One region of the Streptomyces sp. NPDC059455 genome, then DNA from elsewhere that is predicted to be linked to it. Evidence: riboswitches for the same ligand, from Rfam matches in the RefSeq annotation. Region 1 holds a riboswitch; each other region holds the start of a gene.
The links. Region 1 has a riboswitch for cobalamin ahead of ACFXB5_RS06780 (ABC transporter substrate-binding protein). Riboswitches for the same ligand answer to the same signal wherever they lie in the genome.

Region 1 (3,798 bases):
AGCAGGACGAGACGGGTACGGGCCACCCGGACGCCGAGCGCCGCGGCGGCCTCCTCCCCGAAGGCGAACGCGTCCAGGGTGCGGGCGTAGCCGAGACAGACCGCGAGGACGGCGGCCAGGACGGCGGTACACAGCAGCACATCGCCCCACCCGGCGCCGGTGAGCGAGCCGAGGAGCCAGAACAGCACGGCCCGGGTGGTGTCGGCGTCCGCGGAGGTGAGGACGATGAACGAGGTCAGCGCGGAGAACAGCTGCATGGCGGCCACTCCGGACAGCACCACGCGGTCGGTGCTGCCACCGAGAGTGTGGCTGAGCACCAGCACCAGGCCGAAGGACAGCAGCGCACCGGTGAACGCGCCCGCCGACAGGGACACGGCCCCGCCGCCCACGCCGAGCACGACCACGGTGACGGCGCCGGTGGAGGCACCCGAGGACACCCCGAGGACGAAGGGATCGGCCAGTGGATTGCGCAGCAGGGACTGCATCACGGCCCCGCAGAGGGCGAGGCCCGCCCCGCACACGGCGGCGAGCAGTGTGCGCGGCATGCGCAGGTTCCACACGATGCCGTCCCGAAGTGGCGGCAAGGTGCTCTCCCCCAGGCCGAGATGGGCGGTGACCGCCGCCCATACGTCGGCCGTGGAGATGTCCGCCGGGCCGATGGTCACGGCGAAGGCGACCGACGCGAGCAGCGCGGCCAGCCCTCCCACGACCAGCGGCAGGAGGCGGGTGCTCATACGGCGGATGCCCAGGTTGCGGTTGCTCACGCGGCGGGTGCTCACATGGCGCGTATTCACTTGGCGCGCACTCACTTGGCGAGCCCGAAGTCGCGCAGCCCGGCGGCGACCTGTTCCACCCCTTCGACCGTACGGATGGACGGGTTCATGGCCTGCCCGCTCAGCAGGATGTACCGCTTCTTCCTCACCGCGGTGAGATTGCGGGTGGCGGCGTTGGTCTCGAGGAAACGCACCTTCGCCTGGGCGGTCTCCGCGGTCTGCTGCTCGCGCGTGAGATCGCCGAGGACGATGACGTCCGGGTCGCGGTCGGCCACGGTCTCCCAGTTGATCTGCGGCCACTCGTCGTGGGTGTCGGAGAAGGCGTTCTCCGCCCCGACGGCCCGGGTGATGGCGCCCGGCGCGCCACAGCAGCCGGCGAGGTAGGGCGACTGGGAGTTGGCGAACCAGTACATGAGGGAGACACCGGAGGCGTCCAGTCCCTCCGTGGCCTTGCGAACGCGCTCCTTCAGCCGCGCGACGAGCCTCTCGCCGCGCTCGTCGACACCGAACGCGTGGGCCAGATCGCGTATCTCGCCGTACACCACATCAAGGGTGAGGGGCTTGCCGCGGGAGCCGTCGCCACCGCTGTCGGTGTCCCTGCCCGCCGCGCAGTCGGACGGCGAGACATACGTGGGCACGCCCAGCTTCTCGAACTGCTCGCGGGTGGCCACGCCGCCCTTGCCGAGGGTGGAGACGAACGAGGCGGTGACGAAGTCGGGTTCGGCGTCCAGGGACTTCTCGAAGGACGGCGCGTTGTCGGCCAGACGCTCCACCGTGGCGTTGGCCTTCTCCAGGCCCTTCATCACCGGGTCGGTCCAGGTGGCGGTGGCCACCATGCGGTCGGCGAGGCCGAGCGAGAGCAGGATCTCCGTGGTGCCCTGGTTGAGCGAGAGGGCCCGTTTCGGGGCGGACTTCAAGGTGGTCTTGTGGCCGCAGTTGTCGATCGTGCGCGGATAGCCCGAACCGGCGGGCTTTCCGGCGGCCGCGTCGTCATGGCCGGAGCCACCGCACGCGGTGAGCAGAAGGGCGGGGGCGAGCAGGAACGCCGCGGTACGGCGGGCGGAGCGGAGCACGGGCAGCCTCGGTGGTCGGGGCTCGTACGCGGAGCCTGGCCTACGGACGTCCCCCGCGCACCGGGCGCGGAGGTGCCAGCAGGTCTTCGGACTCGGGCTCGTCCGGACGGGGCTCCTTCCCGGTGCTCGTTCGCGACGGCCCCACGGCCGTCACGGACTCCTCCCAGTGGTGTCACATGCCCCGCCCGTCCCCCTCACCGCTGCGCGTCAGTTCCGGATTCGCACCGGATTCCCTGGCCTCGGATGTGGCACGACTGGCTCCCCGAGACTACCAAGAGCGTCGAACGCTCGCGTCCCACGGTCAGTTCGGCCGCCGACGGGCCCGCTTCACCTCGCGGTCCACGGCCCAGGCGTCGCCGACCGGCCCGAGGTGGCCCAGCTTGTCGGGGTTGACCACCGTGCGAATGGTCTGGATCTGCCCGTCGAGCACATCGAGGACCAGGGTGTGGAGCACCTTGCCGTCCCGGTCCCGGAGGATCGCACCGGGCTGGCCGTTGACCTCACGCGGCTCCAACGACGCATCGATCCGCAGCAGCCAGGGGAAGACATTGCCCAGCAGCCGCGCCACGTTCTCCGCGCCCATGACGGCCCTGGCCAGCTGCGGGGCCTTGCCGCCACCGTCCCCGACCAGCCGCACATCGGCGGCCAGCAGCTTCCGCAGCCCGCCCACATCGCCGTCCTTCAGCGCGTCGAAGAACCGCGTGGCCAGCTCCTGCCGCTCCTGCCGGTCCGCCGCGAACCGCGGCCGTCCGGCCCGCATATGGCGCCGCGCCCGCACCAGCAGCTGCCGGCATGCCGCCTCCGACCGCCCCACCGCCGTGGCGATCTCGTCGAATCCGAAGGCGAACACCTCCCGCAGCACGAACACCGCCCGCTCCAGCGGGCTGAGCCGCTCCAGGAGCAGCAGCGCCGCCATCGACACCGAGTCGGCCAGCTCCACCGCGCGGGCCGGATCCTGATACGGATCGCTGAGCAGCGGCTCGGGAAACCACGGGCCCACATACTCCTCCCGTCGCACCCGCGCGGAGCGCAGCACATCGATCGAGATGCGGGTCACCGTGGCCGACAGATACGCCTTGGTGGACGTGGGCCGGGTGGCCGAGCCGTCGAAGCGCAGCCATGTTTCCTGCACCGCGTCCTCGGCCTCGCTCACACTGCCCAGGATCCGGTAGGCGATCGAGAACAGCAGCGGCCGCAGCTCCTCGAACTCCTCGACCTCACTCACGCGGATTCCCCTCCCCCGATGCCGGTCAGTGGAACTGCCCGACCTGGTAGTCGCCCGCCGGCTGCCGGGTGATGACGTTCAGCCGGTTCACCATGTTCATGAACGAGACCAGGATCACCAGGGCGGTGAGCTGCTCCTCGTCGTAGTGCTTGGCGGCGTTCGCCCACACCTCGTCGCCGACGCCACCGGCCGCGTCCGCCACCCGGGTCCCCTCTTCCGCCAGCTCCAGCGCGGCACGCTCGGCGTCGGTGAAGACCGTGGCCTCCCGCCATGCCGCCACCAGGTTCAGCCGCACGGCGGTCTCACCGGCCGCGGCGGCCTCCTTGGTGTGCATGTCGAGGCAGCCGGCGCAGCCGTTGATCTGGCTCACGCGCAGCGCCACCAGCTCCTGCGTGGCGGGCGGCAGCGGCGATCCCTTGACCGCCTTGCCCACCGCCATGACGGGCTTGAGGACCTTGCCCGCGGTCGGACCGGCGAAGTAGTTCAGTCGCGCGTCCATGGTGTGCTCCTCGGTGGTTGTCAGTGGCTACACCCCTGAGACGAGGTGGCCCGACCTCCTGTGACATGGACGCATGTGACCTGCGTCTCCCCGCCAACGGGCCCACCGGGCCAAACAGTTGTACGCTACGGCTCGGTCCGATCAACGGAATACAACGGGGAGACAGAGTCATCGTGAGCGAGCCAGCCGGCAGAATACGTTCCCTTCGTGCCTACTCCGCCGTCTCGG
Region 2 (3,798 bases), on a different contig from region 1:
GGCTACACCGTCACCGCGCCCGCGGACGGCGAGCTGTGGGTGGGGCTGCGGAAGACCGGCGACAGCGGCACCGCGGAGTTCACGCTCGACTCCTTCACCGTGGAGGAGCTGGACTGACACCGCGCGGGGAGCGGGGCTGACACCGCGGAGGGAGCGGGGCTGACACCGCGGAGGGAGCGGGACGGCCCGCACACGTGTCCCGCTCCCCGCGGTCCCCACCTTCGGTTACGTGTCCATCCACCCCGCCGCACGGCCCCCTCCCGCCCCCTGGCGAGCGGGCGGTCCGTGGGCGAAGATCTGCGGGTGGGGGCGCAGCCGACCGGAGGGGACCGCGGATGTATCACACCTGGATGCGGTACTTCACGCCCAGCCCGGCCCATCACCGGCTCGGCCTGGTGTGTCTCGGTGTCGGCCTCCAGCACGGCGCCCTGCCCGTCGTCGGCCCGCGGGTCCTCGACCATCATGTGGCGGTGGTCATCAGCGCGGGCCGCGGCTGGTTCCGCGGCGCGGACGGCCGCCGCCGTACCGTCACCGCGCCCGCGCTGCTCTGGCTCACCCCCGGTGTCAGCCACCACTACGGCCCGGACCCGGACACCGGATGGGACGAGGCGTTCGTCGACTTCACCGGCCCGGCCACCGCCGCGTACGCCGATCTGGGCTATATCGACCCGGACCGTCCGGTGGTCGCGCTCACCGACACCGCCACCGCCCGTACGGCCATCGGTCGCATCGTCCGCGCCGCGCGCCGGGGCAATCCGTTCCTGGAGGTCGAGACGGCCGCCGCCGTCCATGAACTCCTCGTCGCCCTGCGCCGCGTGCGCGCCGGTGGCGGCTCGGACGGCCATCCGGTGCTCCAGGCGCTGGCCAGGGACGCCTTCCAATCCCTGTCGGTGGCCGAGCACGCCGCCCGGCACGGCATGACACCGGCCGAACTGCGCACCGCGGTACGGCGCGGCGCGGGGTGCAGCCCCAAGGACTACCTCCTCGGGATCCGGCTGGGCCGGGCCAAGGAGCTCCTCGTCGGTACCGAAATGCCGGTGGCCGCCATCGCCCGCCGCGTCGGCTACGACGACCCCGCCTACTTCAGCAGGCTGTTCGCCCGCCGCGTGGGCACCGCACCGGTCCACTTCCGCGAGCAGCAGTGCCGCTCGGTCCCCGGCGGTTTCACCAACCGCGTCCCCGACCCGGCCCGCCCACCGACGATCCCGCCCTGCGCCCCGCCGGACGACGCACGGCTCGGCGGCGCATGACGAAACGGCGAGTGACGAGGCGGCGCATGACGAGGCGGCGCATGACGAGGCGGCGGGTGACGTGTTAGCCCATTGGGGGGACGTTGGGCCGCGATCCGCACGACAAAGGGGCACCATGCATGCGAAGCCGGTCATTTCCGGCCGCTCATCCCCATCAAGGAGTTCCCATGCGTATGCGGACCGCCCTGTCCACGCTCGCTCTCACCGCCGCGTCCCTCGCCGTCGGCGCGACCGGTGCCGTCGCGGAGGACGGCCCCGATGTCACCGTCAACAACGCCAGCAGCACGACCTTCCCCGGCGTATGCGCCAGCAACCAGTTCTCCTTCGTCACCGTCCCGGTCAACCTGGTGGGCCAGTCGGACTCCAGCTCGTGCTGACCCCCCGCGCCACGAGCCCGTGAGGGGCGGAACCCCCGGCCCACGCGGCCGGGGGTTTCCCATGCCGTAGGCTGGCCGGTGCAGCTGGTTCGCCCCGTCCGCCAGGCGGGACGCGTCGCAAGAGGGAACCCGGTGGAAATCCGGGACTGCCCCGCAGCGGTGAGCGGGAACGACCGCCGTCATACGCACTGGGTCCGGTGAGAGGGACCTGGGAAGCGACGGCCATTAGGTGTCCTCCTGAGGAGGACGCGCCCGTGAGTCCGAAGACCTGCCATCTGCCCGCGTACGGACCACCCGTGCGCGGACATCCCGGTGACCTCGAGGGCGGGTCGGCGAACATGCACCAGGCGGACGACCGCGCGCCTGCCGCGCGAGGTCGTGGCGTCCGGTCCGTCACCCTTCGCGCTCTCCTCCCGTCGCCGGGACCTCAGGGATTCATCTCGCGAAGGAGATCTCCGTGACCACCAAGTCCGCGGCCGCGGCGGCACGGGCCACCGTGTACGGCTACCCCCGCCAGGGCCCGAACCGGGAACTGAAGAAGGCGATCGAGGGCTACTGGAAGGGCCGCGTCACCGCCGAAGCGCTGAGGGCCACCACCGCCGAACTGCGCCGCGCCAACTGGCGGCGACTGGCCGGGGCGGGCATCGACGAAGTCCCCACGGGCGACTTCTCGTACTACGACCATGTGCTGGACACCACCGTCATGGTCGGCGCCATCCCCGACCGCCACCGGGACGCCGTCGCCGCCGACCCGCTCGACGGGTACTTCGCGATGGCGCGGGGCACTCAGGACGTGGCGCCGCTGGAGATGACCAAGTGGTTCGACACCAACTACCACTATCTGGTCCCCGAGCTGGGTCCGGACACGGTGTTCGCGGCCGACTCCGCCAAGCAGGTCGCGGAGCTCAAGGAGGCCCTCGCCCTCGGGCTGACCGCGCGGCCGGTCCTCGTCGGCCCCGTCACCTACCTCCTCCTCGCCAAGCCCGCGCCCGGCGCGCCCGCCGGCTTCGAGCCGCTCACCCTCCTGGACCGGCTGCTTCCGGTGTACGCCGAGGTCCTGGCCGATCTGCGGGCGGCCGGTGCCGAGTGGGTGCAGCTCGACGAGCCGGCCCTGGTCCAGGACCGCGCCCCCGCCGAGCGACACGCGGCCGGGCGCGCCTACCGTGACCTCGGCGCCCTCACCGACCGCCCGAAACTGCTGGTCGCCTCGTACTTCGACCGCCTCGGCGAGGCGCTGCCGGTGCTGGCCAAGGCCCCGGTCGAGGGGCTGGCGCTGGACTTCACGGAGGCCGCCGCGGCGCATCTGGACGCGCTGGCCGCCGTCGGCGGGCTGCCCCGCAAGCGACTGGTCGCCGGGGTCGTCAGCGGCCGCAACATCTGGGTCAACGACCTGGAAAAGTCCCTGACCACGCTCGGCACCCTGCTGGGCCTGGCGGACCGGGTCGATGTGGCCGCCTCCTGCTCGCTGCTGCACGTCCCCCTCGACACGACGGCCGAGCGGGACATCGAACCGCAGATCCTGCGCTGGCTGGCCTTCGCCCGGCAGAAGACCGCGGAGATCGTCACCCTCGCCAAGGGCCTGGCCCGCGGCACCGGCGCGATCACCGCCGAGCTGGCCGCGAACCGGGCCGACCTCGCCTCCCGCGCCAACTCCCCCATCACCCGCGACCCGGCCGTCCGCGCCCGCGCCGCCGCGGTCACCGGGGACGACGCCCGCCGCTCCCAGCCGTACGCCGAGCGCACCGCGGCCCAGCGCGCCCACCTCCGCCTGCCGCCGCTGCCGACCACCACCATCGGCTCCTTCCCGCAGACCGGCGAACTCCGCACCGCCCGCGCCGACCTGCGCCGCGGCCGGATCGACACGGCCGGTTACGAGGAGCGCATCAAGGCCGAGATCCAGGAGGTGATCTCCTTCCAGGAGCAGACCGGCCTGGATGTGCTGGTGCACGGCGAGGCCGAGCGCAACGACATGGTCCAGTACTTCGCCGAGCGGCTCACCGGCTATCTCGCCACACAGCACGGCTGGGTCCAGTCCTACGGCACCCGTTACGTCCGCCCGCCGATCCTGGCCGGTGACGTCTCGCGCCCCGAACCGATGACGGTGCGCTGGACGGCGTACGCCCAGTCCCTCACCGAACGCCCGGTCAAGGGCATGCTCACCGGCCCGGTCA
Region 3 (3,798 bases), on a different contig from region 1:
TCGGTGACGTCCCACTGGTCGGGGTCGAAGTACCAGCCCGCGTCCACCACCACATACGGCCAGCCGCGCTGGGCCGCGTAGTCCACGTACCCCTTCTGCATCGACAGGCTCTGCCCGGCCGGTTTGCCGCCCGCGAGCCAGGTCCACAGCGCGGGTCCGGGCCGGATCCACGAGGTGTCGGCGACCCGTGAGGCCGGTGCCAGATCGTCGGTGAAGGTGGACTGGGTGACGGTCGACAGATCGCCCACGATCAGGGCGCGCCAGGGTGTGCTGAGCGGCCCGTCGGACTCGACCCGCTCGTCCCACAGACCGATGCGGTACGTGGGCAGCCCCTGCTGGTGGATCAGCCGGGCGGCGGAGTAGCGGCCGGTGAGATCCGACTCCGCGATCAGGGCGTAGCCGCCGCCCGTCTCGAAGAGCGCCTGCGCCATGTACTCACCGGTGGGCGCGGTCGCCGCGGTGTACTCCTTGAACAGGTTCTCGTTGTCCTTGCGGTAGTCGCCCAGCCACGCGGCCGCGTCCGCGGGCAGGGTGAACGCCGAGGTCTCGCCGAGGACATCGCCGCTGCCGGAGGGCAGGTCGTAGCGATAGGCGACCCCGTCGTCCGAGACCCGCACCACGAGGTCCAGCCGGGCGTTCCCGCCGCCCCGGAACCGGAAGCGGGTCTCGGTCATCCGCGCCGTGCGCGAGCGCTGCTTGCCGGCCGTCGACCGGTAGCGCTCCACGACGGTGCGGTCGTGGCGTCCCAGATAGCGCAGCCCGTGGGACAGATCCGCCCGCTCGGTGACGATGCCCACGGGCGAGGGCTCGACCACCGTACGTCCGCCCCGGGACACCTGGAGCGTCAGCGCTCCCGAGGCGCCGTCAAGCCGCAGCTGCGCGAGGGGACCGGAGTGGGGCGAGGGGCCGCGCACGGTCCAGGCGGAGTCCTTCGCCTGTGCGGGCCCGGTGATGAAGAGCGTCATGGCCAGGACGCCGCACAGCAGAAATGCCATTGCGGAGCGTCGGTAAGATCTCGGCATCGTTGCCTCCCGAGGCGGATACGTTACCGAGTCATCCGATAACTGGGGAGGGGTTGAGCAGCATTACGCCCCATCAAGGGTCGTGAGCGGGTAAGAGATCGGATCTATGGCTTGGCTGCTTTCGGAGATGACACCAGGGGTAGAGGGTCGGCCAACGGACCCGCGCACGGTCCGGACGAGGAGGCGCACACGATGAGCGGCACGGCTCGCCCCGGCGACCCGGACCCGGAGGCGGCGGACCCGGCGCCCGCCGAGCCCGAGGGCGGGGACCCCGCCTGCTGGCTGGAGAAGGTGTGCGCCGACTGCGGCGCGATCCAGGACACCGCCGACTTCGCCCAATGTGCGCGCTGCGGAGCCCCGAAGGAGTGAGCGGGGTGCCCGGGATGCGATGATGCCGGGCGACAAGGGCGACGGCGGAACGAGGAAGCCGGTGGGAATCCGGCGCGGTACCGCCACTGTGATCGGCGAGCGGATCCCGAACAGGCCACTGCCCGCATACGCGGGTGGGAAGGCCGGGACGAGCATCGACCCGAGAGCCAGGAGACTCACGCGGTCGCCTCCTCGAGCGACACCGGGGCGGACTTCCCCGGAGGAGGGGTGATACGGCATGTCCGTATGGCCGACCGACCCGCTGTCATGCCGGGTGACCGTATGCCGGGACTGCTGTTGCGGCAGTCCCAAGGTGACCGGCATCGACCATGCCGCGCAGATCGCGCGGCTCGGTGAGGAGGCGCCCGTACGCGTCTCCGAATGTCTGGACGTCTGCGACCAGGCCAATGTGATCGTGGTGCAGCCGTCGGCCGCCGGACGGGCCGCCGGGGGCAGGCCGGTGTGGCTCGGCCTGGTCAACGACCCGGACGCGACGGAGGACATCGTGGCCTGGGTCCGGGCGGGTGGCCCCGGGGTGGCACCGCTGCCCGACATCCTCGATCTGTACGCGTTCTCGCCGCGGGGGAGGGCCTCGGCCGAGCCGTCACCTGGCGGTCGCTGAGCGCCCGAAGTCCCCTTCCCCGCACGGGAGTTGGTCTTGTGAGCAGAGCTCTGGCGGCCTCGCACCCTGTGGGCTACCGTCGGTAACACGTTGCCGGCCGGTAACACGATTCCGTCGCGGCAACCCCCTCCGTATCTCCCGCACCCTCCGAACCCCCTTTCCGGAAGGCAGCTCATGGAGAACTCCACAGAGAATTCCGCGTCGCCCGCCGGGATCAACGGGATCAGCCGCCGCCGCGCCCTGACGGCGGCGGGCGGTGTGCTCGCCGGCGCCGCCCTCGCCCAGACGGCGGTTCCGGCCTTCGCCGCCTCCGGGGCGTCCTCGGACGCGGACGCCATCGTGGTCGGCCACGGGCTCGCCGGGCTGGTGGCCACGGCGGAACTGGCCGCCGCGGGACGCAAGGTGCTCCTCCTCGACCAGGAGCCCGAGAGCAACCTCGGCGGCCAGGCGTTCTGGTCCTTCGGCGGCCTGTTCTTCGTCGACTCCGAGGAGCAGCGGCTGATGGGGATCAAGGACTCCCCCGAACTGGCCTGGCAGGACTGGCTCGGCACGGCCGGCTTCGACCGCGGTGTCACCGATCCCGGTGGCCAGGACTACTGGGCCCACAAGTGGGCCGAGGCGTATGTGGACTTCGCCTCCGGGGAGAAGCGGTCCTGGCTGCACGGGCTCGGTGTGCAATGGTTCCCGATCGTCGGCTGGGCCGAGCGCGGCGGCGGTCTCGCGGATGGGCACGGCAACTCGGTGCCGCGTTTCCACGTCACCTGGGGCACCGGTCCGGCCGTGGTCGAGCCGTTCGAGAAGAAGGTGCGGGCCGCCGCGAAGGACGGCCGGGTGACCTTCAAGTTCCGGCACCGGGTGGACGAGCTGATCGTCACCGGTGGCGCCGTCACCGGGGTGAGCGGCTCGATCCTGGAGCCGAGCAACGCCGCCCGCGGCAAGCAGACCTCGCGCACCGTGGTGGGCGACTTCGAGCTCAACGCCCCGGTGGTGATCGTCACCTCCGGCGGTATCGGCGCCAACCACGACCTCGTACGCCGGAACTGGCCCGACCGGCTCGGCTCGCCGCCGAAGTTCATGGTCACCGGTGTCCCTGCGTATGTGGACGGCCGGATGCTGGGGATCACCGAGAAGGCGGGCGGACGGATCGTCAACCCCGACCGGATGTGGCACTACACCGAGGGCCTCAGGAACTACGACCCGATCTGGCCGGGCCATGGCATCCGCATTCTGCCCGGCCCGTCGTCGATGTGGTTCGACGCGAAGGGCAGACGCTTCTCCAGCCCCGACATCCCGGGCTACGACACCCTGCACACCCTCGGGTCGATCACCGCCACCGGCCATGACTACTCGTGGTTCGTCACCACCCAGAAGATCATGGCCAAGGAGTTCGCGCTCTCGGGCTCGGAGCAGAACCCGGACCTGACCAACAAGGACATCCTGCAGCTCCTCTCCCGCATCTGGCAGACCCCCGAGCCGATCCAGCGGTTCCGGGACAAGGGCGAGGACTTCGTGGTCGCCACTTCCCTGCCCCAACTGGTCGCGGGAATGAACAAGTTGACCGGCGACAACCTGATCGACCTGGCGGACCTCAAACGGCAGATCGAGGCCCGCGACCGCGAGATCGAGAACCCGTACACCAAGGACGTCCAGGTCATGGGCATCCGCAACGCACTCGCCTACCCCGGGGACGCCCTCAGCCGCACCGCCTCCGCGCACCGGATCCTGGACTCGGGCGCCGGACCCCTGATCGCCGTGCGCCTCAACATCCTCACCCGCAAGACCCTC

Region 2: linked by a shared signal. The riboswitch ahead of metE (5-methyltetrahydropteroyltriglutamate--homocysteine S-methyltransferase) and the one ahead of ACFXB5_RS06780 (ABC transporter substrate-binding protein) in region 1 are both predicted to bind cobalamin.
Region 3: linked by a shared signal. The riboswitch ahead of ACFXB5_RS43640 ((2Fe-2S) ferredoxin domain-containing protein) and the one ahead of ACFXB5_RS06780 (ABC transporter substrate-binding protein) in region 1 are both predicted to bind cobalamin.

The regions. Positions count from the first base shown of each region.
Region 1 is NZ_JBHYVB010000013.1:61,271-65,068, reverse strand. Features, by position in the region: gene ACFXB5_RS06785 (FecCD family ABC transporter permease) at 1-734, opposite strand, end outside; gene ACFXB5_RS06780 (ABC transporter substrate-binding protein) at 806-1,846, opposite strand; cobalamin riboswitch at 1,906-2,120, opposite strand; gene ACFXB5_RS06775 (RNA polymerase sigma-70 factor) at 2,148-3,071, opposite strand; gene ACFXB5_RS06770 (carboxymuconolactone decarboxylase family protein) at 3,097-3,570, opposite strand; gene ACFXB5_RS06765 (DUF2165 domain-containing protein) at 3,744-3,798, shown strand, end outside.
Region 2 is NZ_JBHYVB010000032.1:6,658-10,455, reverse strand. Features, by position in the region: gene ACFXB5_RS14135 (endo-alpha-N-acetylgalactosaminidase family protein) at 1-117, shown strand, start outside; gene ACFXB5_RS14130 (helix-turn-helix domain-containing protein) at 336-1,250, shown strand; gene ACFXB5_RS14125 (hypothetical protein) at 1,418-1,627, shown strand; cobalamin riboswitch at 1,696-1,918, shown strand; gene metE (5-methyltetrahydropteroyltriglutamate--homocysteine S-methyltransferase) at 2,085-3,798, shown strand, end outside.
Region 3 is NZ_JBHYVB010000203.1:164-3,961, reverse strand. Features, by position in the region: gene ACFXB5_RS43650 (glycoside hydrolase family 97 catalytic domain-containing protein) at 1-1,022, opposite strand, end outside; gene ACFXB5_RS43645 (hypothetical protein) at 1,215-1,391, shown strand; cobalamin riboswitch at 1,440-1,569, shown strand; gene ACFXB5_RS43640 ((2Fe-2S) ferredoxin domain-containing protein) at 1,630-2,013, shown strand; partial or broken gene ACFXB5_RS43635 (FAD-binding dehydrogenase) at 2,188-3,798, shown strand, end outside.